3 regions of the Vibrio sp. STUT-A11 genome follow, and region 1 is predicted to be linked to each of the others. Evidence: predicted binding sites of a transcription regulator. Region 1 holds the regulator's gene; each other region holds the start of a gene.

Region 1 (6,633 bases):
CCTATTCACAAGGCGTGAAGATTGGCTACTTCGCTCAGCACCAGCTTGAAACGCTGCACCCTGAAGAAACGCCACTACAGCACTTAATGCAAATCGCACCGAATCAAACCGAACAACAGTTACGTGATTACTTGGGTAGTTTTGGCTTCCAGGGCGATAAAGCGCTGGAAAAAGTCGCGCCATTCTCGGGTGGTGAAAAAGCACGTTTGGTATTGGCATTGATTGTTTGGCAAAAACCGAACCTATTACTGCTCGATGAGCCAACCAACCACTTAGACTTAGACATGCGTCAAGCATTGACTTTTGCACTGCAAACGTTTGAAGGCGCCATGGTGATTGTCTCGCACGACCGCTATCTGCTACGCGCCACCACAGATGACTTGTACCTCGTCCACGACCGCCAGGTGGCCCCATTTGATGGCGACTTAAATGACTACTATAAATGGTTAACAGAGCAACAAAAAGTTGAGCGTAAAGAGGCACAGGCATCACAACCGGCGAAAGACACCGCCAATAGCGCCGTTGCGAAGAAAGAGCAGAAACGCCGCGAAGCCGAATTTCGTAAACAAACGGCACCAATTCGCAAAACGCTGACACAATTAGAAAATAAAATGGATAAGTTGGGAGCAGCACTAGCAAAAGCTGAAGAACAATTGGCGGATAACTCTCTGTATGAAGCCGAAAATAAAGCTAAACTAAATGAAGTGTTAGCGCTTCAATCGTCGAGCAAATCAGAGCTCGAAGAAGTAGAAATGGAATGGATGTCAGCTCAGGAAGAACTTGAGCAGATGGAGCTAGAGTTTAATCAATGACAAATAAGCACGCAGAATACCCCCTTACCTTAGAGCACCTATGGCAATTCAGTTTGCAGTTTTATGGCGTGCGGGAAGTAAAAGAAGCGTGCCTATCACTACAAAACAATTATCACGGCAACGTGAATCTACTACTGCTGCTCCGATGGCTCGACGAGCAGCAGCTTATTTTCCAAGAGAAAGACTGGCATTTAGTTCAAAGCTGTCTGGGCCGAAGCGAGACCTTGCTGCACTCTTTTCGCGATCTGCGACGCCACCTCAAATCTCAGGTCAACGACGCATTGTATCGTGAAACTCTGCAGTTTGAGCTGCAGCTAGAGAAACAGCAACAATCCGACTTAGTCGACTGTATTAACTCACTCAGCCTGATCAAAAACGACGGCGATCCTCTCACGCTCAGATATTGCCGCCAGTTGGGCGGTGAACATCTACAACAAGCTTTTGCTATCCCAGTGCCAAATATTCACCCGCCAAAGCATTCATAAATTGTATTACACAACGTGAAATGCTGGTTCCTTGAACTAGCGCCGGTGACAACACTCTGAATCCTGCATCTTGAAGTCATTTAGGTATAAAGTACCTATAATATTTATAAAGGATTATATTAATAAGTTCTCCCATGGATGTTGGAGGGCGCATAAGAGCAGTTAGGTATGACACAATTTTTAGCAGCCGCTGGGATGAAAAACCCACACCTCCAGACCCTTCTACCACGCTTTATTCGTAAAAAAGCGTTGTTTTCCCCTGTCTGGCAAACGCTGGATACCACGGATGGCGATTTTCTTGATCTCGCCTGGAGTGAAGATCCAAACAAAGAAACCACTCAGCACAAACCTATTTTTATCCTGTTTCACGGCCTGGAAGGCTGCTTCTACAGCCCGTATGCCAACGGATTGATGAACGCATTTGCTCAGTCTGGCTGGCTTTCAGTGATGATGCACTTTCGTGGCTGTAGCGGGAAACCAAACAAAAAAGCCCGCGCTTATCACTCAGGAGAAGTGACAGACGCTCGCTTTTTCCTTGAACATCTTGAAAGGCAATTTCCGGACAACCCTAAAGTTGCCATTGGCATTTCCTTAGGGGGAAATATGCTGGCAAACTACTTAGCGCAATACCAAGATAACCCGATATTGAAAGCGGCAACCATTGTGTCGGCGCCTCTCGACTTAGCGGCTTGCGCTAACCGCATTGAACAGGGATTTTCCAAGGTTTACCGCCGATATTTACTTTCATCATTAAAGCGGAACGCCTTACAAAAGCACACGTTACTCCATGGAGAGCTGGCACTCTCTTACAATTCAATCAAGCGTGTCACTCGCTTACAAGAGTTCGACGATTTGATCACAGCACCTCTGCATGGGTTTAAAGATGCGCAGGACTATTACACCCAATGCTCTGGGCTGAGCAAGTTACAACAGATCAAACTGCCCACGCTGATCATTCACGCTAAGGATGACCCATTTATGACCGATGCGGTTATCCCTAAGTTTGTCCTGCCTGCCAATATTGACTATCGCCTGTATGAACACGGCGGGCATGTTGGTTTTATCTCAGGGTCTGCATTAAAGCCAAAGTTTTGGCTCGAAGAAGCGCTGCCATCCTATTACGAGAGTATCGCTGCTGATCATCTTTCTGCTGTATCAAAACGTAAGACACAGTAGACTTGGAGAGGTTGGCCTTTAGAACTGATTTTTTGCTGCAAAGGTCGACATATCCTACCCACTCGTCATAAAATTTTGAGGTATTGATGATCATTCCTTGGCAAGACATTGCGCCAGAAACACTGGAAAACCTGATTCGTGAATTTGTTCTGCGTGAAGGAACAGATTACGGCACGCTGGAAGTATCTCTGCAAGATAAGATCGATCAGGTGAAATCGCAGCTAGAGAAAGGCGAAGCGGTTATCGTGTATTCCGAACTGCATGAAACTGTGGATATTCAATTAAAAGCAAAGTATTAAACCATTTCCCCAAGCCCTTCACATTTTACCGTACCCCACCCGATGACAAGCCGTAGTTACGTGCTATAGTGGACTATCACTTGTGCAGTAGATGCCTGCTGCACTTAAAGGAAAGTAATTTTCGACAAGGTTTGTCATGTCAGCTAAACACCCAATTATTGCAGTTACCGGCTCATCCGGAGCCGGCACGACCACTACATCTGAAGCCTTCCGTAAGATGTTCAATATGATGAACGTCAAACCAGCTTGGGTTGAAGGTGACAGCTTCCATCGCTTTACCCGCCCGGAAATGGATATCGAAATTCGTAAAGCGCGCGAGCAAGGCAGACACATCAGCTACTTTGGTCCTCAGGCGAATGACTTTCCTGGCTTGGAAAAGTTTTTCCGCCAATATGGTGAGGAAGGCACTGGCAGCATACGCCGTTATCTACACACCTTTGATGAAGCGGTACCGTACAACCAGATGCCAGGCACTTTCACACCGTGGCAAGACCTACCAGACAACAGCGACGTACTCTTCTATGAAGGGCTGCACGGTGGCGTGGTCGATGGTGAAGTGAACGTATCACAACATGTCGATTTTCTGATTGGCATGGTACCGATTGTGAACCTGGAGTGGATCCAAAAATTCGTCCGGGATACGCGTGACCGCGGCCACTCAAGAGAGGCCGTCATGGACTCCATCGTACGCTCGATGGATGACTATCTGAATTACATTACTCCGCAGTTTTCACGTACTCATATCAACTTTCAGCGCGTGCCAACCGTGGATACATCGAACCCACTCAATGCGAAAGGCATCCCGAGTCTGGATGAAAGCTTTGTGGTCATCCGACTACGTGGGATCAAGAATGTCGACTTCCCTTACCTGTTGGCCATGATTGACGGTTCGTTTATGTCACGTCACAACACGATAGTCGTGCCGGGCGGTAAGATGAGTTTTGCAATGGAGCTGATCGTGAGGCCTATCCTACAACAACTGATAGAAACAGGAAAAATTGGCTAAAAATCTCGCTTTCGGAGTGTTTACTTTTCATACCGTGATCATGTGCACAGTTTTGCGTACAAAATAGCAACCATGGCACGATTAAAATCAAGAAATCATCCTAGAAAAAGGATACTATTTCTTACCGAAACACAAGATAGCTTGCAGCATATAAAAAGTGCTCTTATTCTAGTAAGCCTGATTCAGGCTTAGCTAAAATATGGATAGCGCAAGCGTACCCTGCAGAGGAAGTGAGATATTATGGTTCTAGGTAAACCTCAAACCGACCCGACATTAGAGTGGTTTCTTTCACACTGTCACATTCATAAGTACCCTTCAAAGAGCACGCTGATTCACGCTGGTGAAAAAGCTGAAACCTTATACTACATCGTTAAAGGTTCTGTTGCGGTTCTTATCAAAGACGAAGAAGGTAAGGAAATGATCCTTTCTTACCTAAACCAAGGTGACTTTATTGGTGAACTTGGTCTATTCGAGGAAGACCAAGAGCGTACAGCTTGGGTTCGAGCTAAATCTCCTTGTGAAGTTGCTGAGATTTCTTTCAAGAAATTCCGTCAGCTTATCCAAGTAAACCCAGACATCCTAATGCGTCTTTCTGCGCAGATGGCTCGTCGCCTTCAAGTAACCAGCCAAAAAGTGGGTGACCTAGCGTTCCTAGACGTAACTGGTCGTATCGCTCAGACGCTTCTGAACCTTGCAAAACAACCAGACGCGATGACTCACCCAGATGGCATGCAAATCAAGATCACTCGTCAAGAAATCGGTCAAATTGTTGGCTGTTCTCGTGAGACAGTTGGTCGTATCTTGAAGATGCTAGAAGAGCAGAATCTAATCTCTGCGCACGGTAAAACTATCGTCGTTTACGGTACTCGTTAATCTCTGATTCGAGTAGTGTAAAGAAAATAATAAAGCCACCAATGGCAGCATTGGTGGCTTTTTCTATTCAGGCCAGGGTTCGAGCTATGCTCTCAGGAATCGAGTTAACGACATGGATTAGCCATTCGTGCTTTCAAAAATTTTGTCTGCCGATGCTGCAACAAAGCCTGGGTAAAGCTCACCATTGTCCATTGGGTAACGCTTAGCGAATTCGTAGAATCCACCCGGAATGTTCTCAGAGCCTTCAGTAAAGTTAACCGGCACTTTATCTGCCATAGTTGAAGACTGTTCTAACAGGACTTCAGGCGAGCCTTTCACTTCGCCACCCGACTCGTTAATCACAAATCCAGCTTGGCGTAAGTGATCGTTCACTTGCTTCACTTCATCATGCTGATTCAGTTGATTTACGCTGACCGTGAAGTGGTTAGCGCCGTATCCATGAGCCGCCAGCCAGGACGCGTATTCACTCTCTTTTTCCAAAACCTGGTAATCTGCAAAACTAAGATCCCATAAGCGGCCGCCATATAAAAATGCGCTATCTGCGAGTTTATCTGTATCCACTTGTGCTGCCAGTTTAGAAACAATCGCTTGTAACTCTGGCGAACACTCTTCTACTTTGAGCTCACTGATGAACACTTTAGGCTGTTTTTGGTCTGGGTGCTCGTAGTGCTTAGCGACAAGCTTTTTGCTTTCAAATACATAGTCACCACACGCCTTGTAACCAATCGCTAAAAATGGCTTAGCCAGCGTCTCAATGCCAAGAGGCTCAACATTGAATGTGCGCAGTGCAATATGGTCGTTAATCAAAGGCTCATCTTCTTGAAGAAGTTGATGAACTTTAGCAGCAGAGGGGCAAAGACGCTGAATATAGTCTTGCCATAACGATTGGAATAACACATCAGGGGTCATAACGGCTCCTTGTTACGAGATGTAGGGTAAGAATGTTGGCGGCTCGTTCACAGCCCTAATACCAATCACAGTAAGTAAGAGAACATAAATAACGTAGGAAAAACGTTTGAGAACAAGGCAGAATTTTCGATAAGTAGTTACTCTACAATCAAAAATTCTAACGCAGTTATCGAGCGTTTTAACAAGTTAGAATGGTCAGTTATTTACTACGATTGGTATAACTCTGTCCAGAATAATGAACGAGCAGCCTAACCTGTGATGAAGTATCAGTCAGTCGCACACCCATTTTTTAATTATTTTCATGCTGACCTCATTAAGACTCCATACTTTAATGATGCATCGGCAATCTGAGCCACGAAGTACCATCGTGGCTCTATTGTTGAAATTTAAAGTTCTACACCTGGGCTCAATGTCGCGGGAAGTAGTGTTTCGCCACCTTCCATTGATGCCATTGGGTAAGCACAGTAGTCAGCCGCATAGTATGCGCTTGGACGAAGGTTGCCTGATGCACCAGGACCACCAAACGGCGCGTCACCACTTGCACCAGTCAATTGACGGTTGCGGTTTACAATGCCAGCACGGATGTGGTCAACAAAGTATTCCCACTCTTGGTCGTCGGTTGACACTAGACCCGCAGATAGACCAAAGCGAGTATCATTCGCCAGTTCCACTGCTTTTTCCAAACCTTCGTAACGTACAACTTGCAGCAGTGGGCCGAAGTATTCTTCATCTGGCAACTCAGCAATATTCGTCACATCAATGATGCCCGGAGAAACAAACGCCGCTTCACCCGCTTTCGCTTCGATTAGGCTCTCTCCACCCAGTGACTGTAGGTTAGCTTGTGCATCAAGAATGAACTTCGCCGCCGCAACAGAAATTTGTGGTCCCATAAACGGTGCTGGTTGTGCAAATGGTTGGTCGACGCGAATCTTATTCGTCGCTTCAACCAATTTAGTAATCAATGCATCACCTTTTTCACCAAACGGTACGTACAGGCGACGTGCACAGGTACAACGCTGGCCAGCACTGATGAATGCAGATTGAATGATGGTGTAAACCGTTGCGTCTAGATC
Region 2 (6,633 bases), 1.7 Mb from region 1:
AATTGGTAGGGTAAAACTGCTCTGGCGCTACACTAGGTAGCATTGTTTAACATAGCTTTGAGGAAAGTTTTATGGCGCTCACAAAAGCCGAATTGGCAGAAAACCTGTTTGATAAACTGGGATTTAGTAAACGGGACGCCAAGGAAACGGTGGAAGTGTTCTTTGAAGAAATTCGCAAGGCACTAGAAAGTGGCGAACAGGTAAAACTGTCAGGTTTTGGTAATTTTGATCTTCGTGACAAGAATGAACGGCCTGGTCGTAACCCGAAAACTGGTGAAGATATTCCAATTACTGCTCGACGTGTCGTGACTTTCCGCCCGGGTCAGAAATTAAAAGCTCGCGTAGAAAATCTCAGAAAAGAACAGTAAATAAACCCAATAGATCACGCTTGCTCGTAATCTATTGTTGTACGTGCATTTTAGTGTCGACACGCAAAAGAAAACCACCGCATTGCGGTGGTTTGTTATTTTCAGAGAAGCAAATTTTTATGCCGCTTCTAAGTGAGTTGTTAAGTATGGTTGCCATGCGTGCTGGTACAAGTTCTTAGCTTGGCTGCGCATACTTCTGACCGTCGCCGTTTCAAACTCAGTTAGAGGGCGTTTTTCTGCCATTGCTTGACGTTCAAGCTTTTGGATTTTTTCATAAAGGTCATGCTCTGGGCCACTTTTCACATCGGCAATGGCTTTCAAGTGTAGTTGGACCTCTGCAATGAGGTTTGTTTTCGGCAAACGAACCAGTAAGTTTAAATCTCGGTAACCCGAAGGCCCCGGCTTTTTGAATCTGTTTTTCACTTTAACGATCGTTGTTTCGCGTTCTAGTGTTTCATAGATAGAGACCAAACTTGCCACATCTTCCGCAACTATCGTCGCACGTGCTAGATCGGTAATGCGTTCAACCTTACCATCCAGTTCGTAAGCAATTTTTTCCTCTGCACGTTGTTTAGATTTTACGCCAGCGAAGTGAGGTTGGGCGTCGTTGAGAAGGGCGGTACTTTTACAGATGGTTTCAAGTTCGAATTGAGCTTGGTGTGCTTTGGAGTAAAGAATATCAAAATCAGAATATGGCTGAGTTGGGTTTGAGTCGATAGTTCGAATACCATATAAGCCGCTTAGGCTGTGTTTGAATAGTTTTGAACAAACCTCGTTTTGACTTGCAGAACGATTCTGTTCACTACTTGTTGGCGCAATAGGCATCGCGGCGAATGCAGGTGCACGGCTTAGTACCAAAAGCATCAATGCTGTTGTACGTAAAAATAAGCTCATTCACTCTCCTTAACTTGCTTGCACTTAGAAAATGGGGACAAAGAAGTCGCTAAGATTTGCAAATCAGGTTGTTATTCATAAATGGGGATCTTTTGAAATATTCCAAGGTTAACTCTCATGTTTACAGTGGAATTATGCGTTAGATCACTATTTACATTTTCATTGTTCTGTTAATTCAACGTCAGTATCATTTCGTATATCGTGAATGCATCGTAGCATTTGAGGATTAACGAAAGATGAACGCCATAGACAAATTCGAAAAAATCATTAGTCTTACTCCACAAAACGTAATTCAGCCGATAAGTAGAAAATAAAATGAGAGACCCAGAGTTTTGGCACAATAAGTGGGCCAGCAACAAAATCGGATTCCATTTGGAAGATGTAAACCCATTGCTGCCTCAGCATTGGCATCACACAAGCCCTAAGCGCGAAGACACCGTATTGGTTCCACTTTGTGGTAAGTCGGAAGACCTTGCATGGTTGGCGACCAAACATGATGAAGTTATTGGTGTTGAATTAAGTCAAATTGCGGTACGTGCATTCTTTGCTGAGCATTTTTATACGCCGATGGTCACGCCGCTAAATGGAATGCATGAGCTGTATCAGTTTGACGAGCTTTCTATTTACACTGGTGACTTTTTTACCGCACCGGTTTCTCAGGTTGATATCGTTTACGACCGAGCAGCATTGGTTGCATTGCCGCAAGAAATGAGAGAAGAATACGCTGATCGTTTAAAACAGCTGCTTAAACCGGGTGGTCGTATTCTGCTTGTTACACTCAATTACCCTCAGCAAGAAATGGCGGGACCTCCATTTAGCGTACCAGTGAATGAAATCGAACAGTTATTCTCGGGCTACAAAGTGACTTGCCTGAACGTGGACGAAGCGGATGAAAATCACCCGAAAATTGCTAAGCAAGGCTTAAGTCGTTTTTCTGAAGAAGTGTATTTGATTGAAGCGTCTTAAATATTGATCTTAGGATAATGGCGCACCGCTATTTTAGCTAATGCTCATCGCTTAACGGCCATCATAATCGGGTCATTCCAGCGAGCCATAGCGAGACTAGGAATCTATTATCAGCGAGCTAAAACAATATAGGAATTATTTTGGCGACAGAGTGCTCGGATAGAAGATTCTGAATCATGCTCCTTCGTCGCTGTCCAGAATGACGGATGATAATACCGTTCGCTGTTAAACGAACGGTATTAAGCTGATATAGCTGCGCTTTTTTGCTATTTCAGGCCGTCACAAAGGACTTAGTAAACGATGTTTACCTTCGATGCATTTGCTACCGCATCTTGAACGGACTCTTCTGTGCTGTTTCGACGAGTCACAACAACACCCAAGCGGCGGCGACCGTCGATTTCTGGCTTACCAAATAGACGAACTTGCGTTTGTGGCTGCGTTAAAGCGTCAGCTAAATTATCAAAACGAATGTTGGTAGAAGTACCCTGACCAAGAATGACTGCTGATGCAGAAGGGCCGTACTGGACAATGTTGTTGATTGGCATGCCGGTAAATGCACGAACGTGAAGTGCAAACTCAGACATTTCCTGAGAAATCAGGGTGACCAATCCTGTGTCGTGTGGGCGAGGCGAAACCTCGTTGAAGATCACTTGGTCACCTTTCACAAACAACTCTACACCGAAAATGCCATAGCCACCTAATGCATTGACGACTTTTTCCGCTGCATATTGCGCGGCTTTTACTGCATTTTCTGACATTGCTTGAGGCTGCCATGACTCGCGGTAGTCACCATCTTCTTGACGGTGACCGATTGGTGCGCAGAAGTGTACGCCATCAACCGCACGAACGGTTAGTAAGGTTATCTCGTAATCAAAGTCGATAAAGCCTTCAACAATGACACGACCAGCACCAGTGCGGCCACCTTCTTGAGCGTAGTTCCATGCTTTTTCAATATCAGCTTCTGATTTAATGACACTCTGGCCTTTACCAGACGAGCTCATCACTGGCTTAACGACGCAAGGGGTGCCGACGAACTCGACGGCTGCTTTAAAGTCATCGTAGTTGTCTGCAAATCGGTAAGGGGAGGTAGTAAGCTCAAGCTCTTCAGCAGCTAAACGACGAATACCTTCACGGTTCATCGTAAGTTTAGTTGCCTTAGCCGTTGGAACGACATTCAGACCTTTTGCTTCAAGCTCGACTAGCTTCTCGGTTGCAATAGCTTCAATTTCAGGAACAACATAAGCGGGTTGCTCTTTATTGATGATTTCTTCTAATGCTTGACCATCCAGCATATCAAGCACATAGCTGCGGTGAGCGACTTGCATTGCAGGTGCATTCGCATAACGGTCACAAGCAATGACTTCCAGGCCCAGACGTTGACATTCAATTGCGACTTCTTTACCAAGCTCGCCAGAGCCTAAAAGTAATACACGAGTAGCATTTGCGCTGGTTGCAGTACCGAACATATCGTTCCCTTACAAAATAAAGTGATGAGACAGAATTTGCAGGGGATCATACTGAATTTTTACCGTAAAGCAAACGTTTGCGTGTGGTTTTTTGCTAATAAAAAAGCTCTACATCATGTAGAGCTTTCAGCGACATCATTATGTAAATTACACGTTAACGAAACTTAGTGGAATGTCGGGATTCAACGCTTCTAACGTTGATTGCGTATCAGCAAGATGACTGATCTTACCTTCTGAATTCTCCACTAAAGCGGCCGCTTTGATGTTATCAAAGGTTTCACCCGCCAGTAGTACCTGAATCAAAGCAACTTGAAGAGGAGGAAGGCTAGGGTTAAACGCCGCATTCTCTGCATAAGCGCCTTGGAAAACGCGACCATCAGCAAGCTCTAACGCCAAGCCACTGAGGTTATTAGTGTAAGGGGCATGGCTCATGTTCATCGCATCGACGGCTTTTAGAATTAGCACATCGTTATCTTCACATTCGAATTGATGCTTAACTTCAGCCATTAAGCCAGATTTGATACCCAAATCGGCCGGGCCAAATGCTTCAGGCAGATATTCATGTAACGATTTTTCTTCACGCTCTGGCAATTGGACTTTTAACTCTTTCGCTGTAGACAGCTCGTTCATGAACTGACGACAGTGGCCACAAGGACTAAAGTTAATCGTGATGTCTTTAACACCGCGTTCGCCCTTCATCCAGGCGTGGCTGATTGCAGATTGTTCTGCGTGAACAGTTTGACCAAGTTGAACACCAAGGAACTCCATGTTTGCGCCGAAGTAGAGACGGCCTGAAAGCCCGCGAACAATGGCACCAACATAAAACTCAGAAATAGGCGCGTAAGAATAAGCAGCGGCAAAAGGAAGCAGAGCAACACGCAGCTCTTTGTCAGATAGAGCGGTAGCAGACAGTAACTGCTCAAACTGCTGTACTGAAAGAGTAGCATCAAAATCGTCGGCTAAAATGATAGGAGCAAGTTGGTTTGAAAGTGCTTCTGGTGCGCTTGCTAGCGCTTGTTCAATGCGACTTTTCATGTTGAATCCTTGTTATTGCATGGACAGTTATTCTATGCAAAGTGGAGAAACGTACCGTGCTTTAGATCACATTAAATGATGTAACTAAAATTCACGTTACATATTTAGAGTGAGGTCACACATGTATTCGATTGCACAGGCGTTGAATGTTACTTCGATCTCTTAAATATATTAACTCACACTCATATCGACAAGTAATGGGTAGTTGAGAGTCGCTTCTATTTATTCCACAAGAGGTTGCCTAGGTTGTGAATGGACTTCAATCTTTAGAAGGAGAGTAGGAGAGAATAGAGGATGACCTGCCCAGATAATAGGCAGGCCGAAAAGCATTTCTTATTGATATAACCAGACAGCTAGTGCAAAAAAGCTCGGAGCCAGAACCGACGTAATAATACCGCACAACACTAATGCCAAAGACGAGAATGCTGCGTCTGCTGGTTGTTTCTCAACACACGTCGCAGTACCCAGTGCGTGGGACACCGTACCCATGGTTAAACCGCGGGCAATAGGATGTTTAATCCCAATCAGGTTGTAGATAGGGTAAGCCACAATCGCACCCAATAAGCCAACCAGAAGTACTAAAATCGCTGCAACTGCCGCTTCACCACCAAGATGGCTGGAGATTTCCATCGCAATAGGGGTGGTCACTGATTTACCAACCAAGCTCGCGATCAAACTTAACTCGGTGTGAAAAGCGACGGCGATGAGAGTTGCCGTCATCATCGACATAACACTGCCCAGAACACAAGCGAAGGTAATGATGCGCCAGTTTGCTCTGATCTGAGGAAGCTGCTCATATAACGGGTAAGCTAGCGCCACAACGGCTGGTTGTAGCAGGAAACTAAACACTTCGTTGTCGGCGTAGTAAGTGTCAAACGGCACGTTCAAGTAGGTCAACAACGGAATAATGACCGCAATACAAATAAGCAGTGGGTTAACAATTGGGTGGTTCGCTTTAATCGCAATCTGACGTGCAACAAGGAAAACAACAATAGTGAGTAAAATCCACATATTAGTGTTTCTCCTTTAGCAAATAATCCAGCAGCCATGCGAGACTCACCAGCACAATCAATGTGCCGCCGACCGCACTGGCAAGAATGGGTAGTGCGTTGGCGAAAAGCATGTCGAAGTGATCCATCAGGCCAACACTAACTGGAACGAACAATAAGATCATGTAGCGAATAAACAGAGTTGCGCCAGTTTTCACCCACTCAACTTTGACAAGTCCGGTTGCCATAGAAAGGAACAACAGGATCATGCCGATAACACTGCCTGGGACGGAAGTGTCAGTAAATCTTTGAATAGTAACTCCAATCCCAAGTGCTCCCATGATGAGAAAGAGGGAAACGAGCAATTGGGTCAGTTGTAATAATCGATTTTTTATCATTTTGGCAGCATATAAAAACGACAAGTGCACCATACGGTGCCCTTGTTTAAGTAAGAAATTAAGAGGCTAGGCTCTCGACGTAACGATAAACGGATTTTAATAGTGCTATTTTCTTTTCGTCACTTTCATGTTCGTGAACTAAGTTTTCTAAATTCAGCATATACTCTTCGATTTGGCTTTCAAACACTTCACGGCAGTGCTGTGCCCAACGTCTTTGTTCCTGTTCGTCTAGCGTGCCAGGGAAGTTTCGAGCACGGTAACGGAACAACAGTGGTTTAATGCGTTTGTCATCGAATTCAATATCGAGCGCCGCCAAATTGTTCGGATCGGTTTCACGAATAATATCCATTGCAGCGCGATCCGCAGGTGAGAAGAACCCATCGTAAAGCTGAGTATCCACATCATCACTTTTTTCAAATGTACGCTCAACAGAAAACAGGCTGATCAGTTTTTCACGAATCTCTGGATGCTGACGTAACAAAGCCAGGTTGTTCAAACACTGTTGACGGTCAATACC
Region 3 (6,633 bases), 1.3 Mb from region 1:
AACTCAATGCCAGCTGTGGCCTCAGACATCGTCTACTTTCTGTTTATGAAGTCTTCCGCACTTATCACTGGCCAATCTTTGTGGTTGAACCAAACAGCGACAAATTATGCTGGCTTTACCCTGATGGCCAAGAAGACACCCAGGTAGAAGACCATATTAAGATTGCCGATTATCTGACTATCTTTGGTGCTCGAGGCGAGTTCCAATACCTTGACCTTCCTCCTCTGCTGGATAAAAAGCTATACGATTTAGGTGAACGTTGGGCATCAAACGCTCTTGAGCTTGGCCCTGGCTTAGCGACACTGAACTACCTTGCAACGACTTGCCGTAAAGAGCAGAAGTTGGATGTAGAGCTGTCTGAAAAGCAACAAGGCTATCGCGAGCTCAATATGTTGATTAGCGATCTGGTTGAGGCGCACATTGCCACCTACGAAAACGGTATTCTAACCTTTGCGAATGAAGATGCGCGTCGCTTCTCTAACGGCGAGTGGCTAGAAACTTTGGTGCACAGTACGGTTAAGCAGATTCAAGACACCATGCCAACGATTCAAGACCGCTCATTGAACGTTCAGGTCTACCGTAAGCTTGGTGAAAGTGAAGTGCGCAATGAACTTGATGTGGCTACAGTGGTAAACAACAAGCTTCACATCATCGAGTGTAAAACAAAGGGTATGCGTGATGACGGCGATGACACGCTGTATAAACTGGAATCACTGCGCGATTTGTTAGGTGGCCTACAAGCTAGGGCAATGCTGGTCAGCTTCCGTCCGCTACGTCATAACGACATTACTCGTGCCGAAGATCTGGGATTAGCTCTGATTGGTCCTGATGAGCTAAAAGATCTGAAAACACACCTTACTGCGTGGTTTAAAGCGGCAGGTGGTTCGGACGAAGTTTAATCATCAACAAAATACAAAAAGCAGTGGAAACGCTGCTTTTTGTCATTGTTAGTACAACCAAAAGCAAAAAGCCAGAGGTTTCCCCTCTGGCTTGTTCGATTCTCTTGCGTCAATGAAAGACGAATTAAAGCATTTTACGCGCTGCTTCTACGACAACTTTGATAGAACGAGCTTCTGTCTCTTTCAGAGTTGAGTGATCCGGGATCTCTTTTTGCGTACGGTTGATAATAACACCTGCAACACAACCTGCTTTAAGGCCAGAGCTTGCACACATGGTTAGCAGTGTCGCTGACTCCATTTCAAAGTTCAGCACGCCCATGTCTTGCCACTCTTTCATTGAACCTTGGAAACGCTTAACAACACGGCCAGTAAATGTATCGTAACGTTCTTGGCCTGGGTAGAAAGTATCACTTGATGCTGTTACTCCCATATGAACAGTAGCACCCGACTCTTCCACAGCGGCTTTCATCGCAGTCGCCACATCAAAATCAGCGACCGCAGGGAACTCCATTGGCGCGAAGTGCAGGCTAGCACCATCCAGACGAACAGAACCAGTCGTCACAATCATGTCACCAACGTTTACGTTTGGTTGGATAGCGCCAGTGGTACCAACGCGGAGGAAAGTACGTACGCCAAGCTGAGCTAACTCTTCAACCGCAATAGAAGTCGAAGGGCCACCAATACCAGTTGAACAAACCACAACAGGCTTACCGTCCAACTCTGCACGGTATAGCGTGTATTCACGTTGGCTTGCAAGAAATACTGGGTTCTCCATTTGCTCTGCGATTTTTTGCACGCGGGCAGGATCACCTGGAATAATGGCTAGAGTCGCACCATTAAGATCAGCTTCAGTAACACCTAGATGGAATACAGCTTGAGACATAAGTCGCTCCTTATTGTGGCTTATTTTTTCGGCAATAAGCTCATTAATCTGTGGTTGGGTACAGAAGAACTGTATCGAACCTTAACGGGATATATAGTGATATCAGTCACACCAACAAAATGTAATTCCATACCACTTTCACATAAAATAGATCATGGTCACATTTTTATTGAAACAAAAACATAGTTGCATATTAAATGAGAGGCTATGGACGCCTGACTATCAATCAGGAAAATATTGAGTCTAGGGAAACAAAAAACCCGAGACACTCTCATGTTCCGGGTTAAATATAGTGCAACTTTGTTTCATTACTACCTGTGTTTCGACTTAAAGCGTAACAGTCGCAGGGCATTCAGCGTGACTAAAGCCGTCGCCCCGCTGTCTGCCAGTACCGCCATCCAAAGTCCAGTAATACCAAACAAGCTCGTCACAAGAAAAACGCCTTTCAGGCCAAGTGCTAACGCAACGTTCTGGCGAATATTGTTCATTGTCGCACGTGACAATTCGATCATTGCTGGTAGTTCTGACAGACGATTATGAGTCAGAGCCGCATCTGCCGTTTCAAGTGCCACGTCTGTCCCGCCTCCCATGGCAATACCAATACTGGAAGCCTTCATCGCTGGCGCATCGTTGATTCCATCTCCCAACATTGCAACGGTATGCTGCTTCGAAAGCATTTCAACATAATGTACTTTGTCGGCAGGCAACAAACTGGCTTGATAATCTAACCCTATTTGATTGGCGATGGCTTCCGCGCTACGAGGGTTATCTCCCGTTAACATCACAGAGCTGATACCTAACCCTTTCAGAGCAGAAACGGTAAGTTGCGCATCTTCACGTAACGTATCCTGCCAGGTAATCAAACCCACGATTTTCTGCTCAAAGCGCACAATAACCACTGTTTTCCCCGACGATTCCAGATCAGTAACCTGATCTTGTATATCTTGGGAAAGCTGAAATTCCGCTTTCGACGGGGCTATTACCTGAATTAACTTACCTTCCACGAGCCCTGTTATGCCCGAGCCAACCTGCACAGTTTTTTCGCTTGCTTCTGGTATTGTGATACCCAACTCTTTGGCCTTATTGACCAACGATACGGCTAATGGGTGACTTGACCCCACTTCAATCGACGCAGTATGGCTCATTAACTGCTCTTTAGTTACGCCATATGCCAACACATCGGTGACTTTTGGCTTACCCTCGGTCAGCGTACCGGTTTTATCAAAAGCCACCGACTCCACTTTCCCAAGCAACTCTAATGCGGCACCGCCTTTGATTAATGCACCGCGACGAGCTCCCGCCGCTAAACCTGAAGTAATCGCAGCTGGTGTCGAGATAACCAAAGCGCACGGACAAGCGATCAGCAGCAGTGCCAACCCACGGTAAATCCAAGTCTCCCAAGGTTGAGCAAACAGCACTGGCGGAGCAACAACGACCACCAACGACACTAACATCATTAACGGCGTATACCATCGGCTGAACTTATCTAAGAAACGTTCCAGCGGGGCTTTTCGTGATTCTGCCTCTTCAATCAAATGTAAGATGCGATCAATCGCATTATCGCCCTGACGAGAAGTAACTTGCACCTGCACTACCTTATCGACAACCACGGCACCCGCCATGATTTTGCCGCCTTCTTCGTATTCAACGGGCACGGATTCTCCAGTCAGCGCGCTTTCATCAAAGCTGGCCATTGAGTTCATTAGTATGCCGTCGGCAGGCATACGACCTCCGGGCGCTACTTCAATTACATCTCCTGGCTGCAGTTGAGAGGCTGGTACTTCTTTGCGCACCCCCTCTTGAATCAAGATCGTGTTTTCAGGAACCAAATCCATCAGGGCCTGAATACCACTACGAGCACGCGATGATGCATACGCTTCTAACTTTTCACCAATAAGGAAAAGCAATAGCACCATCGCCGCTTCTGCGGTTTCACCTAAATATAATGCGCCTAACGCTGCAACGCTCATGAGGGTTTCAATCGCAAACGGCGTTCCCCCTTTTGCTAACTTCACCGCTTTGCGTGCGATAGGAAACAGGCCAAGCAGACAGGTGAGAGTGAATATCCATGAGCTCACTTGAGGGCTCACATTGGCAACCACAGCAGCGACTAACATGGCTATAGAGATAGACAAAATTTGCAAATTGTCTGAAATAACACCGCGCCAACCTTTAATTTGATTTTTCTTCATTGGTTTATCGAGTGACGCAAGTGGAAAGCCCGTCTGACGAGCGGTTTGTTCAATAAGAGAGGTAAGTGAATGGTTGTCGAAATCCACGATCAGTTTCTCAGTAGAAAACAACACTTTTGCATTGCTGACACCGTCTAAACTGGTAATGGCTTTTTCAAGCTTTAAAGCACAGGACGGACAGTCCATATCAGAGACCAGCCAACTATTGCGGATAGAAGCATTGGACAGTTTTTCGGGGGCTTCTTCTTCGGGGGAATCTGAACTGCAACCGCCGCCACTGCAGCAAGCGCTTTCTGTTGTATCAACAGAGGCTTGGGTAATATTAGCTGTCGGTTTGGTTGGCTCACAACAGGAGTCACTCGCCCCTAACGGCACCGCCAATTTGATTTTGCCTGATTGGCAACCTTGATGTTTCGTACACATACGTCGCTCCTTACTGGTGAAAAGCTCTTCATCTAACAATAAGGATAAACCTTAGAGTAAGCTCCAAGGTCAAGTAGATTTACTAAAAATCTTTTTCTAGCTAAAACTAAAAAAACTCACACTAAAAACAAAAAGACGCCAGTGCGCCTTTTTGTTTATTTTGATGTTCCGAGGTTTATACCGGATGCATGAAACACTCATCAAGCGTCACACCGATAGCTCTGAGTACGTCACGTCTGGTTATAATCCCAACTAACTTTCCTTTATCATCAACCACGGGATAAACTTTGGGTTTACCAACTTTCATCATATCCGCCAAATCGATGATCGACATTTCTGGCGAGACCGAAAGTACATCATCATGCATACATTCTTGAACCGTATGTGTGTCTTGGCAGTGATAACTTGCTTTAACCAATTTATCCAACAAGTCCTGTTCTGATAAGAATCCCACTACCTTTTTATTCTCATCGATAACTGGCCCACCGAGATTGACACTTTTCATTACCTTGTTCAAAGCGGCTGTAAGCGACATATCTTTGGTGAAGGTCACTGCTTGCAACGTCATGTAATCTTTTACTTTTAATGAAGCCATTCTTATCTCCTTAACACCATTTCTTGCGGCCTTAAGGTAAGTGTCGTCTAATTTTTTGATTTTACTAAATGGAAAGTGCCAATTTTGCTTATAGCCTTAGTCTATTAATCTTTACTCTAAATGAGAAAGAGAACAAACATAAAAAAACCAGTCAGAGGAACTGACTGGCTTTAGGAGCTTGATAAAGGTGGTTAAATTAATCGTTTTCCATCGCAGCAACAATATCGCGTGCGACTGCTTCCGCGACTTTGATACCGTCGATACCAGCAGACAGAATGCCACCAGCATAACCAGCACCTTCTCCCGCTGGATAGAAACCCTTCAAGTTGATGCTCTGGAAGTCTTTACCACGTTTAATACATACCGGTGAAGAAGTACGAGTTTCCACACCCGTTAACAGGCCATCATCTGAAGCAAATCCTTTGATCTTGCGGTCAAAAGCAGGGATCGCTTCACGAATCGCTTCAATTGCGAACGGTGGTAGTGCTTTCGACAAATCAGTCAGTTTAATGCCCGGTGTGAATGATGGTTCCACATCACCCAACTCACTTGGATCGCGACCTTTCAGGAAATCACCAATCTTCTGTGCTGGCGCGTCGTACGTCTCACCACCTAGCGTGTAAGCGCCAGATTCCAACTCACGCTGCAAGCGGATACCTGCAAGCGGATCACCCGGGTAATCCAATTCTGGCGAGATGCCTACAACAATCGCACTGTTCGCGTTACGCTCTGAACGAGAGTATTGGCTCATACCGTTGGTTACTACGCGGCCTTCTTCAGACGTAGCTGCAACCACAGTACCACCCGGACACATACAGAAGCTGTAAACAGTACGGCCATTCTTACAGTGGTGCACCAGTTTGTAATCCGCAGCACCAAGAATCGGATTACCAGCATTTGGACCAAAGCGCGCTTCATCAATCATCGATTGCTTGTGCTCAATACGGAAACCAACCGAGAATGGTTTTGCTTCCATGTAAACGCCACGATCATGCAACATTTCAAAAGTGTCACGAGCACTATGACCAACCGCAAGAACGATGTGGCGAGACTTGATTTCTTCACCATTAGATAGCGTTACACCCGTAATCTGACCATCTTCCATGTGAAGATCATCCACACGTGTGCTAAAGCGGATTTCACCACCCAGTTCGATGATTTTCGCGCGCATTTTCTCGATCATCGTAACCAGTTTAAAGGTACCGATGTGCGGCTTACTTACGTAAAGAATTTCTTCTGGTGCACCCGCATCGACAAATTCAGTGATCACTTTACGACCGTAGAAGTTTGGATCTTTTACCTGACTGTAAAGCTTGCCGTCAGAGAACGTACCTGCTCCGCCCTCACCAAACTGCACGTTTGACTCTGTGTTTAGCGCACGCTTGCGCCAAAAACCGAACGTGTCTTTAGTACGTTCACGTACTTCTTTGCCACGCTCAACAATGATTGGGTTAAAGCCCATTTGAGCCAAAACCAGACCAGCAAACAAACCACAAGGACCGAAGCCGATAACCACAGGGCGCTCTTTCAGGCTTTCAGGTGCTTTCGCGACAAATTTGTACTCCATATCTGGAGTTTGGCGAACATGTGGGTCTTTGGTAAACTTCTCTAGCAGCGCCGCTTCATCACCTTCAACAATGA

Evidence for each region. The regulator CRP, encoded in region 1, controls carbon source genes, mostly activating them, when cyclic AMP is high. The targets are predictions, from matches to a motif close to TGTGANNNNNNTCACA.
Region 2: a site for CRP is predicted at 4,834-4,849, ahead of cdd (cytidine deaminase). Genes of this name have one in related genera too.
Region 3: a site for CRP is predicted at 1,878-1,893, ahead of udp (uridine phosphorylase). Genes of this name have one in related genera too.

Annotation. Positions count from the first base shown of each region.
Region 1 covers NZ_AP026763.1:280,207-286,839, reverse strand. Annotated here, with positions in the region: gene OO774_RS01370 (ABC transporter ATP-binding protein) at 1-812, shown strand, start outside; gene OO774_RS01365 (TIGR02444 family protein) at 809-1,297, shown strand; gene OO774_RS01360 (hydrolase) at 1,466-2,473, shown strand; gene OO774_RS01355 (YheU family protein) at 2,560-2,772, shown strand; gene OO774_RS01350 (phosphoribulokinase) at 2,909-3,778, shown strand; gene crp (cAMP-activated global transcriptional regulator CRP) at 4,019-4,651, shown strand; gene OO774_RS01340 (DUF1338 domain-containing protein) at 4,769-5,560, opposite strand; gene astD (succinylglutamate-semialdehyde dehydrogenase) at 5,947-6,633, opposite strand, start outside.
Region 2 covers NZ_AP026763.1:1,996,039-2,002,671, reverse strand. Annotated here, with positions in the region: gene ihfA (integration host factor subunit alpha) at 72-368, shown strand; gene OO774_RS09475 (RelA/SpoT domain-containing protein) at 486-1,262, opposite strand; gene OO774_RS09470 (thiopurine S-methyltransferase) at 1,578-2,228, shown strand; gene purT (formate-dependent phosphoribosylglycinamide formyltransferase) at 2,519-3,694, opposite strand; gene cdd (cytidine deaminase) at 3,842-4,729, opposite strand; gene OO774_RS09455 (LrgB family protein) at 5,063-5,740, opposite strand; gene OO774_RS09450 (CidA/LrgA family protein) at 5,742-6,116, opposite strand; gene sbcB (exodeoxyribonuclease I) at 6,175-6,633, opposite strand, start outside.
Region 3 covers NZ_AP026763.1:2,321,856-2,328,488, forward strand. Annotated here, with positions in the region: gene OO774_RS10865 (DUF1887 family protein) at 1-899, shown strand, start outside; gene udp (uridine phosphorylase) at 1,024-1,782, opposite strand; gene OO774_RS10875 (zinc/cadmium/mercury/lead-transporting ATPase) at 2,094-4,397, opposite strand; gene OO774_RS10880 (CBS domain-containing protein) at 4,573-4,992, opposite strand; gene OO774_RS10885 (NAD(P)/FAD-dependent oxidoreductase) at 5,189-6,633, opposite strand, start outside.